3 regions of the Streptomyces sp. NPDC098781 genome follow, and region 2 is predicted to be linked to each of the others. Evidence: riboswitches for the same ligand, from Rfam matches in the RefSeq annotation. Region 2 holds a riboswitch; each other region holds the start of a gene.
The links. A riboswitch is a leader RNA that binds a small molecule or an ion and turns the genes downstream of it on or off. The one in region 2 is predicted to bind cyclic di-AMP.
Positions count from the first base shown of each region.

Region 1: linked by a shared signal. The riboswitch ahead of ACIQWG_RS37240 (transglycosylase family protein) and the one ahead of ACIQWG_RS16560 (LysM peptidoglycan-binding domain-containing M23 family metallopeptidase) in region 2 are both predicted to bind cyclic di-AMP.
Region 3: linked by a shared signal. The riboswitch ahead of ACIQWG_RS26385 (transglycosylase SLT domain-containing protein) and the one ahead of ACIQWG_RS16560 (LysM peptidoglycan-binding domain-containing M23 family metallopeptidase) in region 2 are both predicted to bind cyclic di-AMP.

Region 1 is NZ_JBIWAK010000012.1:100,379-105,646, reverse strand. Features, by position in the region: gene ACIQWG_RS37250 (cytochrome P450) at 1-288, shown strand, start outside; gene ACIQWG_RS37245 (transglycosylase family protein) at 455-1,495, shown strand; cyclic di-AMP (ydaO/yuaA leader) riboswitch at 1,704-1,903, shown strand; gene ACIQWG_RS37240 (transglycosylase family protein) at 1,908-2,597, shown strand; gene eno (phosphopyruvate hydratase) at 2,931-4,217, shown strand; gene ACIQWG_RS37230 (septum formation initiator family protein) at 4,320-4,796, shown strand; gene ACIQWG_RS37225 (DUF501 domain-containing protein) at 4,822-5,268, shown strand, end outside.
Region 2 is NZ_JBIWAK010000003.1:1,067,148-1,072,415, forward strand. Features, by position in the region: gene ACIQWG_RS16545 (Glu/Leu/Phe/Val dehydrogenase dimerization domain-containing protein) at 1-437, shown strand, start outside; gene ACIQWG_RS16550 (TetR family transcriptional regulator C-terminal domain-containing protein) at 506-1,126, shown strand; gene ACIQWG_RS16555 (SGNH/GDSL hydrolase family protein) at 1,293-2,078, opposite strand; gene ACIQWG_RS16560 (LysM peptidoglycan-binding domain-containing M23 family metallopeptidase) at 2,343-3,305, opposite strand; cyclic di-AMP (ydaO/yuaA leader) riboswitch at 3,310-3,467, opposite strand; partial or broken gene ACIQWG_RS16565 (alpha-galactosidase) at 3,775-5,268, opposite strand, start outside.
Region 3 is NZ_JBIWAK010000006.1:424,546-429,813, forward strand. Features, by position in the region: partial or broken gene ACIQWG_RS26370 (MFS transporter) at 1-426, shown strand, start outside; partial or broken gene ACIQWG_RS26375 (CocE/NonD family hydrolase) at 572-1,155, shown strand; gene ACIQWG_RS26380 (hypothetical protein) at 1,200-1,454, shown strand; cyclic di-AMP (ydaO/yuaA leader) riboswitch at 1,725-1,909, shown strand; gene ACIQWG_RS26385 (transglycosylase SLT domain-containing protein) at 1,915-2,658, shown strand; gene ACIQWG_RS26390 (HAD family hydrolase) at 2,693-3,523, opposite strand; gene fahA (fumarylacetoacetase) at 3,829-5,049, shown strand.

The DNA.
Region 1 (5,268 bases), on a different contig from region 2:
GTCCTCGTCGTCCTGGCCGCCGCCGACCGTGACCCGGAGCGGTTCGCCGACCCGGACGTCCTGGACCTAGGCCGCCGCGACAACCAGCACCTCGGCTACGGCCACGGCATCCACTACTGCCTCGGCGCCCCGCTCGCCCGACTGGAGGGCCAGACCGCCCTGGCCACGCTCCTCACCCGACTCCCGGACCTCCGACTCGCCGTGGAACCGGGGGAGTTGAGGTGGCGCGGCGGGCTGATCATGCGCGGCCTGCGCACCCTTCCGGTGGAGTTCACCCCCCTTGGGTGAGTCTGTCCACAGCCGCGACCATGACGTGGGCCCAATTCTGTGATCTTCACGTGATCTACGCGGCATTAACTTGTGACAAGTGATCGTCTGCCTATACGTTCACGGATCAACGAAGGCGCCCAGTTTCACGCGCCACAGTCACTGCTGTCTCGTGAAAGGCACCCGCATGCTCTCCGGGAACGGTCGTCACCGTCGCCCTCGTCAGGCTCCGGCTCTTCTCGTCGCCGCCGGAGTGACCGGCTCCGCCATCGCCATCCCGCTCCTCGGTGCCACGGGCGCGAGCGCGGCCGACGGCAATGTGTGGGACAAGGTGGCCGACTGCGAGAGCGGTGGCTCCTGGAGCGCCGACACCGGCAACGGGCGCTACGGCGGGCTCCAGCTGACCCAGGACGACTGGGAGAAGTACGGCGGTCTCGACTACGCCAACAGCCCCGACCTGGCCAGCCGCTCGCAGCAGATCGCGGTGGCGCAGGACGTCCTGGCGGACCGGGGGACCAGCCCCTGGGGCACCTGCGCGGTACTCAACGGGCTCACCCCGAAGTCCGGCGCGGTCGACCTCGACACCGGCGTGGGCGAGGACTCTCCCTCCGCGGTGTCCGGATCCTCCGGGCTGCTCGATTCCTCGACGTCGTCCGGATCGTCCGGCTCATCCAACTCGTCCGGTTCATCGGATTCGTCCGATGAGTCCAGCTCGCCGAGTACGTCGGCCTCTTCCGGGGGTTCCTCGAACTCGCCCAGCGGCTCCCCCGACGGTTCGTCCGAATCGCCCGACAGCTCCTCGTCCTCCCCCTCTTCGTCCGCCGGGACCGGCAGCTCCGCGAAGTCGGACTCGCCCGACTCGAAGGTCGCACAGTCGCCGGACAGCTCCCCCATAGAGACCCCAAAGGCGGGCAATCGGGGCAACTCGGACCAGGACTCGGGCTCCTGGAGTCTTGTCGACACCGGGTCGATCGACGACGTGAGCGCCGGTTCCGGGCGTCATCGGGGCCCCAGCGCCGACGAGAGCGACACCGCCGACAGCGCCACCAAGTCCTCCGGCCGGCATGCCTCGTACAGCGTCCGCCAGGGCGACACGCTCGCGTCCATCGCCGACTCCCTTGACCTCGACGGCGGGTGGCGCGCGCTGTATGAGGCGAACAAGCAGGCCATCGGCGCCGACGCGAACGACATCTTCGCCGGTCAGACGCTGGACGTCCCCGTCGAATAACGGTCGAACAGGGCGAAAAACAGCGGCAGTTCGCGCCCCGATTCGGTGTGTAATGTCCGTTTTAACAGTAGTGAGAGATAGATCTCAGAAGCCCTGATCGTCTTTGTAATTCCGCGAATCGAGTGTCTACGGTCGTGATCGCTCGCCACCAGAGCGAGCCCCTACGCCGTCACGCCGAATCCTGCCGGCGGCCGTACGGGAACAGTCGTCGCGTCAAGCGCCGTAGGCAGGAGCGGGGGACCCAAGGTTTGCGCCGGGTCCGGCAGTTGAGGCCTTTCGAGGCCGCACGGCCGGAGCCGGCTCGGGGTGAAGCCGCGCAGCGGGAGCCGAGAGGCGAACGTGCGCGGCCGGGCAACTCAACCGGCCCGAACCCGACAGCTCACCTCGCAGGCGTCGGTGAGGGGATCTCTCCATGCTGTTTTCCAGCAAGGGCAAGCACCGTCGTCCGTCCAAGGCCGCCCGCGCCATCGCCGTCGTCGGCGTCACCGGTGCCGCCGCCGTCGCCGCCCCGCTGATGGCGGCCGGCAACGCCTCGGCCGCCACCGCCTCCGAGTGGGACACCGTCGCCCAGTGCGAGTCCGGCGGCAACTGGTCGATCAACACCGGCAACGGCTACTACGGCGGTCTTCAGTTCTCCGCCTCCACCTGGGCCGCGTACGGCGGCACCCAGTACGCCTCCACCGCCGACCAGGCCACCAAGTCCCAGCAGATCGAGATAGCCGAGAAGGTCCTCGCGGCCCAGGGCAAGGGCGCCTGGCCGAACTGCGGCACCGGCCTGTCCAGCGCCGCGTACTCCGGCTCCTCCGCCGGCGGCTCCTCGCAGAGCACCGAGACCACCCCGCGCTCCTCCGAGCAGCAGTCGGCCTCCCGCTCCACCGACCGCCCGGCCGCCAAGAAGAGCACCAAGACCGTCACCACCCCGACCGGCAAGAAGGTCAAGAAGGGCGACGGCGAGTACAAGGTCGTCAAGGGCGACACCCTCAGCTCGATCGCCGAGGAGAAGAACGTCAAGGGCGGCTGGGAGAAGCTCTTCCAGCTGAACAAGGACATCGTCGAGGACGCGAACCTGATCTACCCGGGTCAGCAGCTGCACCTGAAGTAAGAGGCAGCGGCGGGCCGCGACATCCGGCGGCCCGCGGCAGCACGCGACCGACAGGTGAACCACAGCGCCTTCACATCCGTGGACCCCATAGTGAGGGCGTCGTGAGGACCACCCCCCGTCCCCGCGAACTCCCCGCCTCGGTGCGTTTTCCCCCGTACGCACCGGGGCGGGGTTCTTCTCTGTCTGGGGAAGGTTTTTGTTCCGTTCGGAAACAATTTACTCTCGGTTCTGTCCACGGGGCGGTCGACCGCTGGTCTGATGCCCGGAGCCGGTTAGGCTCGTCTCGCAGTACCCCACACGGTCTGCGTACCCGCGTCACATCCGAAGAAGGAGATGCTCGTGCCGTCCATCGACGTCGTCGTAGCCCGGGAAATCCTGGACTCCCGAGGCAACCCCACGGTCGAGGTCGAGGTCGGCCTCGACGACGGCAGCACGGGTCGTGCCGCCGTCCCGTCCGGCGCCTCGACCGGTGCCTTCGAGGCCATCGAGCTCCGCGACGGTGACCCCAACCGCTACCAGGGCAAGGGTGTCGAGAAGGCCGTCCTCGCCGTCATCGAGCAGATCGGCCCGGAGCTCGTCGGCTACGACGCCACCGAGCAGCGCCTGATCGACCAGGCCATGTTCGACCTGGACGCCACCGACAACAAGGGCTCGCTCGGCGCCAACGCCATCCTCGGCGTCTCGCTCGCCGTCGCGCACGCCGCCTCCGAGGCGTCCGACCTGCCGCTCTTCCGCTACCTGGGCGGCCCGAACGCGCACCTGCTGCCGGTGCCGATGATGAACATCCTGAACGGCGGCTCGCACGCCGACTCCAACGTGGACATCCAGGAGTTCATGATCGCCCCGATCGGCGCGGAGTCCTTCTCCGAGGCGCTGCGCTGGGGCACCGAGGTCTACCACACCCTCAAGAAGGTGCTGAAGAGCAAGGGCCTGGCCACCGGCCTCGGCGACGAGGGCGGCTTCGCCCCGAACCTCGGCTCCAACCGTGAGGCCCTCGACCTCATCCTCGAGGCCATCAAGGAAGCCGGTTACGCCCCCGGCGAGCAGATCGCCCTCGCGCTCGACGTCGCCGCCTCCGAGTTCTACAAGGACGGCAAGTACCTCTTCGAGGGCAAGGAGCGCTCCGCCGCCGAGATGACGGAGTACTACGAGGAGCTCGTCGCGGCCTACCCGCTCGTCTCCATCGAGGACCCGCTGTTCGAGGACGACTGGGCCGGCTGGAAGGTCCTCACCGACAAGCTGGGCGACAAGGTCCAGATCGTCGGCGACGACCTCTTCGTCACCAACCCCGAGCGCCTCGCCCGCGGCATCGACGACGGCGCCGCCAACGCGCTGCTCGTCAAGGTCAACCAGATCGGCTCGCTGACCGAGACCCTCGACGCCGTCGAGCTCGCCCAGCGCAGCGGCTTCAAGTGCATGATGTCCCACCGCTCCGGCGAGACCGAGGACGTCACGATCGCCGACCTCGCCGTCGCCACCAACTGCGGCCAGATCAAGACCGGCGCCCCGGCCCGCTCCGAGCGCGTCGCCAAGTACAACCAGCTGCTGCGCATCGAGGAGATCCTCGACGACGCGGCGGTCTACGCGGGCCGCAGCGCGTTCCCGCGCTTCAAGGGCTGACCCTTACCGGGTTAAGGCTTAGCCAGTCGTACGTACGTCCCCGTACTCGGTCCCGTACCGTGTGCGGGGACGTACGCACGTGAAAGGGGAGGCGGAGAGCCGATGGCCGTCAAGGACCGGGACCGTTTCTCCACCGCGACGAGAATCCGGTTGCTCGGCGAGCAGACGGCGGCCCGTGTCTACCGCTCCCAGACCAAGCGGCAGGCCCGGCGCTCCAGGCTCACCGGACGCGCCGCGCTGCTCGCACTGGTGGTCTGCTCCCTCGTCGTGGCACTGGCCTACCCGATAAGGCAGTACGTCTCCCAGCGCGCCGAGATCGCCGACATGCAGCGCCAGCAGGAGGAGGCCGCCCGGCGCGTCGAGCAGCTGCGCGACCTCAAGGCACGCTGGCAGGACGACGCGTACGCCGAGCAGCAGATCCGGCAGCGGCTGCACTATGTGATGCCCGGGGAGACCGGCTACATCGTGGTCGATCCGGACGCGGGCAAGGCGTCCCGGACCGACCGGAGCGCGGCCGACCGCCCCTGGTACGCGAACATCTGGGACGGGGTCGACAAGGCCGACGCCGCCGCCGAGTGAGAACCGAACCGATAGAAAGACAGGCATGGAAACCCCCCCGCCGCCCACACCGCGCACCGAGCCCACCGACGCCGACGTCGAGGCCTTCAAGCAGCAGCTCGGGCGGCCCCCGCGCGGACTGCGCGCGATCGCGCACCGGTGCCCGTGCGGCCAGCCGGACGTCGTCGAGACCGCCCCTCGGCTGCCGGACGGCACGCCGTTCCCGACGCTGTACTACCTGACCTGCCCGCGCGCCGCGTCGGCGATCGGCACGCTGGAGGCCGAGGGCGTCATGAAGGACATGACGGCCCGGCTGGAGACGGACCCGGAGCTGGCGGCCGCCTATCGCGCCGCGCACGAGGACTACATCCGGCGGCGGGACGAGATCGAGGTGCTGACGGGCTTCCCCAGCGCGGGTGGGATGCCGGACCGGGTGAAGTGTCTGCATGTGCTGGTCGCGCACTCGCTGGCGGCCGGGCCGGGGGTGAACCCG
Region 2 (5,268 bases):
CGCTGCGCCCCGGCGACCGTGAACTGCCGGGCGACGCCTGGCTGTCGGCCGAGGCGGAGGTGCTGGTTCCGGCGGCGGTCTCGTACGCGATCGACGCCGCGAACCAGGCGCGGGTCACCGCCCGCTGGATCGCCGAGGCGGCCAACATGCCCGTACGGCCCGACGCGGAGGAGATGCTGGCCGCGCGGGGGGTCACGGTACTGCCGGACGTCGTGGTGAACTCGGCCACCAACGCCTGGTGGTGGTGGACGCTGTTCGGGGACATGGGCCCGGACGCGGACGAGGCGTTCGCTCACATCAGACGCTCGATGCGCGACCTGACCGATCTCACCCTGGCCCGCGCCGAGGCCGACGGGACGGCCCCCAGGGCCGCCGCGCACGCCATCGCCGCGGACCGGCTTCCGGAGATCACCGAGCGGTTCGGCTGGCACCGATGACACCGGCCGCGGGGACCTCCTCGGCAGCGGCCGAGGGGTGGCTCGTGGCGAGGCTTTAGGGTGACGGCGTGGCAAGAGTGCGGTTGAGCGTGGCGGAGCGGCGGGAGGAACTGCTGCGCGCCGCCGTGGAGCAGATAGAGGCGCGGGGCGTGGCGGCGGTCAGGATCGCCGACGTGGCCTCGTCGCTCGGCGTGAGCAACGCTCTGGTGCTCTATCACTTCGCGACGAAGGAGAAGCTCGTCGCGGCCGCCTTCACCCATGCGGCAGCGGACGACCTGGCTCATCTGCGCAAGCTTCTGGGCCGCCGCACGACGGCGCTACGACGGTTGCGGGCGGCCGTGCGCTGGTACGCGCCCACCGGCCAGGCCAAGGGCTGGCGGCTGTGGATCGAGGGCTGGGCGGCGGCACTGCGCGAACCCGCGCTCCAGGAGGTCATCCGGGGTCTGGACCGGCAGTGGAAGGCGGCCATCGCCGAGGTCATCGCCGAGGGTGTCGCCGCGGAGGAGTTCCGCTGTCCGGACCCGACCGGCGCGGCACTGCGCCTGACGGCCCTGCTCGACGGGCTGGCCGTACAGCTGACGTCGTACCCGGGCGCGGTCTCCCGCGCGTGTGCACGCGAGTGGGCGGACGAGGCGCTGGCCCGGGAACTGGGCCTGGAGCGAGAGGCGTTGACGGCGTCGACTCGGTGAGGTGCGCGGACGCCGGGTTCCCTTCGGGAGGACATACGTCCGGGCCGCACCGACCAGTCTTCGGTACGGCCCGGAGGCACCGGTGCCTAGCGCACCGCTCTCAAGCCACGGCCTGATGGCTCGTGCACCGCACTCAAGCCACCGACCGATCACTCGCGCACCGCACTCAAGCCACCGACTGGATCCGCATCTTGATGTCGTCCGGAGACATGGCGCCCTTGGCCGTCACGTGGTCGCCCGAGGACTCACCGCGCAGTCGCCGCCCGATCCACGGCACCAGGTACTCACGCGCCCACTGGACGTCGTCCCGGCGGATCTCCAGCGTGCCGCGCGGCGGGAGCGGCGGCCAGGGCTGGTCCGGGTCCGCGGGAATCTCCAGGCCGAGGACCTGACCGGCGCGGAGCGCCACGCGCGTGTGCCCCTCGGGAGACAGGTGCAGCCGGTCGCCGTCCCAGGCCCGGCGGTCCTGAACGGTCTTCAGGGACCACAGGTCGAGCACGGGGCAGCCGTACCGGTCGGCGATGGCCCGCACATGACCGTTGTACGTGGCGATCTTGCCGCGCAGGTGCTTCAGCACGGGCACGCCGCGGGTGTCGAAGCCGGTCGTCACCATGACGGTGCCGACGGCTGAGGTGAGCCGGACGATGGCCCGCTCGAAGCGCTCGGCCACCTCGTCGGGGTCGGTTCCGGGCCGGATGATGTCGTTGCCGCCCGCGCAGAACGAGACCAGGTCCGGGGCCAGTTCGACGGCCTTCGGAAGCTGGTCCTCGACGATCTGGTCGAGGAGTTTGCCGCGCACGGCGAGGTTGGTGTAATCGAAGTCGCCCTCGGGGCGCCGGTCCGCGAGCAGGACCGCGAAGCGGTCGGCCCAGCCGACGAACGCCCCTTCGGGGCCGGGGTCGCCGACGCCCTCGGTGAAGCTGTCCCCCACCGCGACGTACGACCCGATCACTGATCTGCTGTCACTCTTCGAATCGCCTGTCACATCGGGACATGATTCACCTTTGGATGTGACCTACGCGACCGTAGGCAGGGGTTGACGAGCGGTGAGATAAGCCACTCCCCAAGTGTTCACCAAACGTGGAATAACCCTCCGAGCAGGGCTGTTGGACGGCCGATCACCGCACCAGGACCACAGGCATGCCGAAGGCCGGACCCGGGGATCGGGGGTCCGGCCTTCGGCTGCGTGTCAGGCAGGTGGTTTCGCGGGGGGCCGTCAGCCGATGGCGACGCCCTTGGAGCGGAGGTAGGCGACCGGGTCCACGTCGGAGCCGTAGTCCGGCGTGGTGCGGATCTCGAAGTGCAGGTGCGGGCCGGTGACGTTGCCGGTCGCGCCGGAGAGGCCTATCTGCTGGCCCGCGGTCACGGTCTGGCCGGCCGAGACGGAGAGCGAGGACAGGTGGGCGTACTGGGCGTAGTAGCCGTCGGCGAGCTGGATGACGACCTGGTTGCCGTACGCGCCACCCCAGCCGGCGGAGACGACGGTGCCCTGGCCGACCGCCTTGAGCGGGGTACCGGTGGCGGCGGCGAAGTCGACGCCGGTGTGGTAGCCGCTGGACCACATGCTGCCCGCGACCTTGTAGCCGGTGCCGAGGGAGGCGCCGGACAGCGGGGCGGAGAACCCGTTGACGGTGCTCGTGGTGTCGGCGGCCGAAGTCGTCTTCGCGGCCGCCTTCGAGGCGCTCGAATCCTTCTCGGCCGACTCGGTGGACGGCTTCGAGGAGGTCTTGGAGGGGGTCTTCGACGAGGACGAAGACGGGGCGGGCGACGAGGACTTGGGGGCGCTCGTCGCGGCCTTCTTGCCGTTGATCGTGAGCTTCAGACCCGGGTGGATCAGCGACGGGTCCTCGCCGACGGCCGAGCGGTTGTCGGCGTAGAGCCGCTTCCAGCCACCGTTGACGTTCTGCTCGTCGGCGATCTTCGAAAGGTAATCGCCCACCTTCACCGAATAGGTCCGCACGTCGGCCTTCTTGTCGCCGGCCTTCTTCTCGGCGGCCTTCTCACCGGTGACCGGAAGGGACTGAACGGCCTTTTCCGAAACGGACTGCTGGGGAGCGGCGTGGGCGCCGGCGGCCCCCATCAGCGGGAGAGCGAGAGCGGCGCCACCGGTTCCGGCGACGGCGATGGAGCGGGTGAAGCGCAGGGACTTCGGGCGTCGGTGCTTACCCTTCGCGGGCATGGCGAATTCCTCTCCGGCGCCTGCGAGGTGAGCTGTCGGGTGCGGGCTGGAGATGCCCGGCCGCGTCGGGACGCGACTTGACCCCAAGCCGTTCCGGAGACCGGAACAGGCGGTTGTACCTGTGGGTCCCCCGCTCCTGCCGTGGACGGGTGAGTTAGCGCGGGATCCGGTCGGCGGCAGGATTAGGCGTCCGTCCGGATTGGTCGTGAACGTAAGCGAGGAAGACGCACGGGAACAAGTGAGGGGTTCCGTCCGAATGCGTTCCTGTTGATCCCTTGTGGGAATTACCGGTCACCCTGAGTGAATTCTGGGGGCGTCGCCCGACTCAAAGCCCCTTGAAAAACATGTGAATTACGTGGACATGACGGACGACGCACGGTCACGAATATGACCCTGCTCACGTGACACCGCTCCAGCTTCCTTCATTCCAGAGCGAGTTGGAATGAAGGCAGCAATTCGGACAGAACGGCTAGATGCGACGGAGGTGAATAACTGCCGCATCCAGATCGCCCCGAAGGTCGACTTTCAGCCCGTGATGCACCAGTACAGCCCCTCGGTGAACTTCGCCCGTTTCAGGGCATTCATACCTACCTGTCGGGTCGATACCGCGGAGCCGCAGAGCCGGCAGGGGCTCGCCGAAGCTCTGAGCCTGAAGCCATGCGAGAACGACCGTCTCGTCCCCGAGCACGTACTGCACCGCGCTCAGCCCGCCCCGCGGGGGCCGCAGCCGGTACAGGTGGCCCCGCTGCACGAGGGGGCGGATCTCCTTGTAGAGCGTCACCCACTCCCGCGCCTCGGCGAGCTCCTCCTCGGTCCACCGCTCCAGGTCGCCGCCGACCCCGAGCACCCCCGCCATGGCGCTGACGAAACGGAAGCGCAGCGAGCTCGCGCGCCCGTTGAACATGGTGTTCGGGCTGTCGGTGACCCAGGCCGCCATGACCCGGGCGGGGTGGATCTGACTGAAGCCGTGCTGCATGGCGAGCCGGTCGAGGGGGTCGGTGTTGTCCGAGGTCCACACCTGGTCCGTGCGGCTCAGCACGCCGAGGTCGATCCGTCCGCCGCCACCCGAGCAGGACTCGAAGGCGACACCGGGATGAGCCGCGCGCAGCCGGTCGAGCAAGCCGTACAGGGCACGCACATGGTCGACCCACAGGCGCTGCGGATACGGCTCACCGGGCCAGCCGGCGTCGGCGAAGCAGCGGTTGAAGTCCCACTTCACATAGTCGATCGGCGCGCTGGAGAGCAGCCCGTGGAGCTGTTCCCAGAGGTACTCCTGGACGTCATCGCGGGCGAGGTTCAGTACGAGCTGATTGCGGAATTCCGTACGCTTTCGTCCCGATTGGTGCTGAACCCAGTCCGGGTGGGCGCGATACAGCTCGCTGTCCGGATTGACCATTTCCGGCTCGACCCAGATGCCGAACTGCATGCCGAGCTCGTGCACGTGCTCGGCGAGCGGCTTGAGGCCGGACGGGAAGCGCTCGGGGTTGGGGGTCCAGTCGCCGAGCCCGGCGCGGTCGCTGGTGCGCGCGCCGAACCAGCCGTCGTCCACCACGAACAGCTCGACACCGATGGCCGCGGCCCGCCGAGCGAGCGCGCTCTGCTGTTCCTCGGAGATGTCGAACTCGGTCGCCTCCCAGGAGTTGAACAGCACCGGCCGGTCCTGGTATCGGCGTCAGGGATCACATACGCGCGCTGGTACGCGTGCCAGGCGCGGCTGGCCCCGCCGAAGCCTCCGTCGCTCCATAGGCCGGCGAAGACGGGCGTCGTGAAGGACTCCCCCGCGGCCAGCCGCAGCAGGCCCGAGTCGTCGTGTCCGGCCCCGCCGGTGATCTGCACGCGCGCGTCCGGAAGTTGGGCGACGGCGATGCGCCAGGACCCAGACCAGGCGAGGGCACAGCCGTAGACCTCGCCGCGTTCCTCGGTGGCGTCCGTGTCGAGCGCGACCCACGGCAGATGCTGGTGC
Region 3 (5,268 bases), on a different contig from region 2:
GGCGGGTGACTCGCCGACCGCGTCCTCGGCTCGCACCGGGCGGTGCAGTGAGGCGGCGTCCTGACCGCCTGCGGCCACTACGCCATGGCGGTGCCGAGCGCCCCCATGAACTGGGCGGGCCTCGGCCTGATCAGCGCGGGCACGGGGCTGCTGACGCCCAACGTCTGGGGCTTCTAGGCGGCGGCCATCGGCATGACGTTCGGCCCGGTCCAACACCTCACCGGCCGCCGCCACCTGACCGGACGCAAGCACTCCGCCGATTTCGCCCTGGCCCCCGACACCATGCGCCGGGCGATCCGCCTGATCGCCACCGGCCTCGTCGTCACGGCCGCCCTCGCAGCCCTGCCGGCAGTCGCCGGGCGGCTCACCACGGACCACTTCGTCGACCTGCCGACCCTGGTCTCGGTGATCGCGCCAGCTGCCTTCACCGGCCGGACCATGCCCCTGCGGTTCCTGTCGCTCGCCCGGGTGGCCGCGGGGCTCGCCGTGATGGCCGCGGCGCGTCGGCTGCGCCGCAGGACGTACCCGGTGCGCTGACCGCCGGTCCACCGACCGGACGGGGATCCCGCTCATGCACATCCGTACGTCCTTCCCCTACGAGACGACTCATCCCGACGTGCGCATCCCGCTTTCGGACGGGACGAGCCTGTACGCGCGCGCATGGCGCCCTGTCGTTATTGCGAGGGCCTGCCGACGGACGAGTACTCGGCGACGGAGCCGGCCGACGGGGTCGAGGTCGTCAACTGGCCCGCGGCGCAGCCCTGGTGCGACGGCAAGGTCGGTATGTTCGGCATCTCCTGCGGCGGCTTCAACTCCCTCCAGATCGCGGCCCTCGCGCCGAGCCGCTCAAGGCGATCGTCACGTCTGTTCCACGGACGATCGCTATGACAACGACGCGCACTACATGGGAGGTTCCGTCCTCGCGGTCGACATCCACGCCTGGGCGTCGACGATGCTCGCCTTCGCCCCCCGGCCGCCGGACCCGCAGCACATCGGCGAGTCCTGGCGGGACACGTGGCTCGAACGGCTGGGTTCCCTCGACCCGTTCATCCACACCTGCCTGGAACACCCGACCTGCGACGACCACTGGCGCCACGGCAGTGTCTGCGAGGACCCGGCGCGATCGACGCCGCCGTCCTCGCCGTGGGCGGCTGGAGGTCGACCCGCGCCACGGCGCCACGCGCGCGTACCCGGACGGTATGGAGTGCGCCGAGGACCCGCTGGAGACGTACACGATCGACGAGGCGGACCCACTGCCGGCCCGCGCCCGCTCGGAGTGGTCCGTCCGGCCGCACCGGCCGGAGCTCGCCTGGGAGACGAGGGTGGGCACGCGCTCCGAGATCAGCCGCGACGGGCAGCACTTCGTGACCTCCGACGAGGTGATCCGCACGGAGGGCGAAGAGGTGCTTTTCCGTCGCATATGGGAAATTCGGACTCCACGGGCCGCCGGTTAAAGGCGAGTTGGAGTCATTGCCCGTTTTGCGGTACTTGCGCCTGCCAGTGAATTGGGTCACGCGAGCCCGGCCGGGGACCTGGTCCGGAGCACCCCCTTCCCTCCTTGCCCCGAACGCGAGTTGAGGCTTGGCAACCGCAAAGGATCAAGCACCCCATTCCCCCCAGACCATGGTCAACCCGCACGTCAGGTGACCACAGCACTTGTTCCGGGCATGTGCTCTCGCATACGTTCCCGCTCGTCGGGCGGACGCCTAATCCTGCCGCCGCCCGAGTCATCCCCGACGTAACTCACACACGCGCGGCAGGAGCGGGGGACCCAGGTAAGCCGCCGGACCGTACGCCTTGATGGCTCATCGGACCGGCTAGGGGTGAAGTCGTGCCGCCCTACGGCGGCACGGCCGGGCATCTCCAGCCCGAACCCGACAGCTCACCTCGCAGGCGCCGGAGAGGAACAGCGCCATGCCCCGAGGCAAGCATCGCCGCCCCCGCACCAACCCGCTCACCCGACGTGTCGTCATCGCCGGAACCGGCACCGCGGCCCTCGCTCTCCCGCTCCTGAGCGGGACCACCGCGAGCGCCGCCGAGCCCGCCAAGGCCCCCAGCGCCGCGGTGAAGGTCGACTCGGTCGCGTACACCACCAAGAAGGGCGACACGCTCTACGGCATCGCGGACCGCTACGACGCGCAGGGCGGCTGGAAGCAGCTCTACAAGGACAACCGCAAGGCCATCGGCGACGACCCCCGCCTGATCCACCCGGGCCTCGACCTCACGGTCCGGGCGGCGAAGAAGGCGAGCACGCCGGCCAAGACGGCCGACAAGGCGTCCGCGCCCGCCAAGAAGTCCTCCGTCGCCCAGGCGACCCAGTCCTCGGTGAAGACCTACCCGAACAACCTCGACGGCTGGATCCGCAACGCGCTGGACATCATGGCTCAAAACGGAATTCCGGGTTCTTACGAGGGCATTCACCGCAACATCATGCGCGAGTCGTCCGGCAACCCGCAGGCCATGAACAACTGGGACTCCAACGCCGCGGCCGGCACCCCGTCCAAGGGCCTCCTCCAGGTCATCGACCCCACCTTCGCGACCTACCACGTGCCGGGCACCGTGTACGACCCCTTCGACCCGGTCGCGAACATCACGGCCGCGTGCAACTACGCGGCCGCGCGCTACGGCTCGATCGACAACGTGAACGGGCCCTACTAGGAGTAGCAGCCGGGCCACTGGCGCATATCGCCCCTTACTGGACGATATGCGCCATATCTCCCGCGAACAGCCTCTCAAGGACGACGGCGATGCCGTCGTCCTCGTTCGAGAGGGTGATCTCGTCGGCGACCGCCTTGAGTTCGGGATGCGCGTTGGCCATCGCCACCCCGCGGGCGGCCCAGTCGAACATCGGGATGTCGTTGGGCATGTCACCGAAGGCGACGGTGTCCCGCGGACCGAGTCCCAGATGCTCGGCGGCGAGCGCGAGACCGGTCGCCTTGGTGACACCGCATGGCTGGAGTTCGACGGTGCCGGGCCCCGACATGGTGACCGTCGCGAGCGAACCGACCACCGAACGCGCCGTCGCCGCCAACTCGTCGTCCGACAGGCTGGGATGGCGCAGCAGCACCTTGCTGATCGGCTCGCACCACAGGTCGTCGCGGCGTCTGACGCGCACCGCCGGCAGGGTGGGGTGCGGCATCAGGTAGCCGGGCTCGATGAGCGTGAGCCCTTCCACGCCGTCCTGGTCGACGGCCGCGTACACCTGCCCCACCTCGGCCTCGATCTTGCCGAGCGCGGTTTCCGCCAGTTCCCGGTCCAAGGTGACGGACCACAGCAGACAGTCCGCGCCGGCGTCGTACAACTGCGCGCCCTGTCCGCACACCGCGAGCCCCCTGCTGCCCAGGTCGTCGAGCAACGGCCGCACTCTGGGCGCCGGCCGTCCCGTCACGACGAGGTGCTGGGCACCGGCCGCCGCCACCCGCGCGAGCGCGTCGAGGGTCCGGTCGGAGAGCGTGTCGTCGCCGCGGAGCAGCGTCCCGTCCAGGTCAGTGGCGATGAGTGAATATGCGATGGGTGGGGCCATGATCAGAGAATACGGACAGGAAGCCCCATCGACTCGACCTGAACCGGACGGCTGCTTTGTTCACATGTGTTGACACCTAATCCGGTTACCCTTCTGCCTACCCGTCCGCAACTGCCCTCCGCCCCTTGTGATTTCACCCCCACTTGGCGCCGGAGCGCGCCCCGAGCGCCCGCCCGACGCGGCGACCTGCTGTTTCACCGGCTCCGACGACGCGACTTTCGCACTGCCCAAGACCGGTGCCTCACCCGTAACGTGTGGCCCGACCCACTTGGCAGACGGAGCGTATGAGAGTGAGGCAGCACCCCATGCCCCCCTTCGATCTCCCCGAGGGCGACCCCTTCGGCACGCACAACCTTCCGTACGGCGTCTTCTCCCTTCCCGGCTCGGACTCCGCGCGACGGGTCGGCGTCCGGCTCGGCGACCACGTCCTCGACGCGGGCAAGGCGGCCCACGCCCTCGGCTCGCCGTACGCCCCGCTGCTCGCCCAGGACTCCCTGAACCCGCTGCTCGCCGCGGGCCGCACCACCTGGTCCGATGTCCGTCGCGCGCTGACGGCCTGGGTGACGGTGCCCGCGCACCAGGAGGCCCTCCGTGATCTCCTGCACCCCCTGTCCTCGGTGACCTTGCACCTCCCCTTCGAGGTCGCCGACTACGTCGACTTCTACGCCTCCGAGAACCACGCCCGGAACGTCGGCCGGATCTTCCGCCCCGACGCCGAGGACTCACTGACCCCCAACTGGAAGCACCTGCCGATCGGTTACCACGGCCGCTCCGGCACGGTGGTCGTGTCCGGCACGGACGTCGTACGGCCCTCGGGCCAGCGCAAGGCGCCCACCGACGCCGCGCCGGTCTTCGGCCCCTCGGTCCGGCTCGACATCGAGGCCGAGGTCGGCTTCGTGGTCGGAACGCCGTCACGGATGGGCGAGCCGGTCGCACTGGGCGACTTCCGGGAGCACGTCTTCGGCCTGTGCCTGCTCAACGACTGGTCGGCACGCGACATCCAGGCCTGGGAGTACGTCCCCCTCGGCCCGTTCCTCGGCAAGTCCTTCGCCACCTCGGTGTCGGCGTGGATCACCCCGCTGGACGCCCTGGAGGAGGCGATGGTGGCCCCGCCGCAGCGCACGCACCCGCTGCTGCCGTACCTGGACGACTCCGGCTCCGAGACCGAACCCGGTGGCTACGACCTGCGTATCTCGGTGGCCGTCAACGGCCATGTGGTCTCCGAGCCCCCTTTCTCCACCATGTACTGGACGGCCGCCCAGCAGCTCGCCCACATGACCGTGAACGGCGCCTCGCTGCGCACCGGCGATCTGTACGGCTCGGGCACGGTCAGCGGACCCACGGAGGGCGAGCGCGGCTCACTGCTGGAGCTGACGTGGAACGGCCGGGACGCCCTCGAACTCCCCGACGGCAAGCGGACGTTCCTGGAGGACGGCGACGTCGTGACGCTGTCCGCCTGGGCACCGGGGCCCGGTGGCGTTCGGGTCGGGCTCGGGGACGTGACGGGGCGGATCGCGGCGGGGTGACGTCCGCGTCCGGCCCAACTCACGGCCGGTGAAGGGGCGTTCGCGGTCGCGGAGCCGGCGGTCGGTGGGTGCGGAGGCCGGCGCGGGGTCGAGCGGAGCAGGGCATTCGGCGAGTCTTTCCTCCTGACTCCGACGATGGTCACCGTCATACTGGCTGGCGGTGGGAAGCGAGCCGCGAACGGCCTTCGCCGCCCACCGCCCCGCACCGTCGCCAAAGCA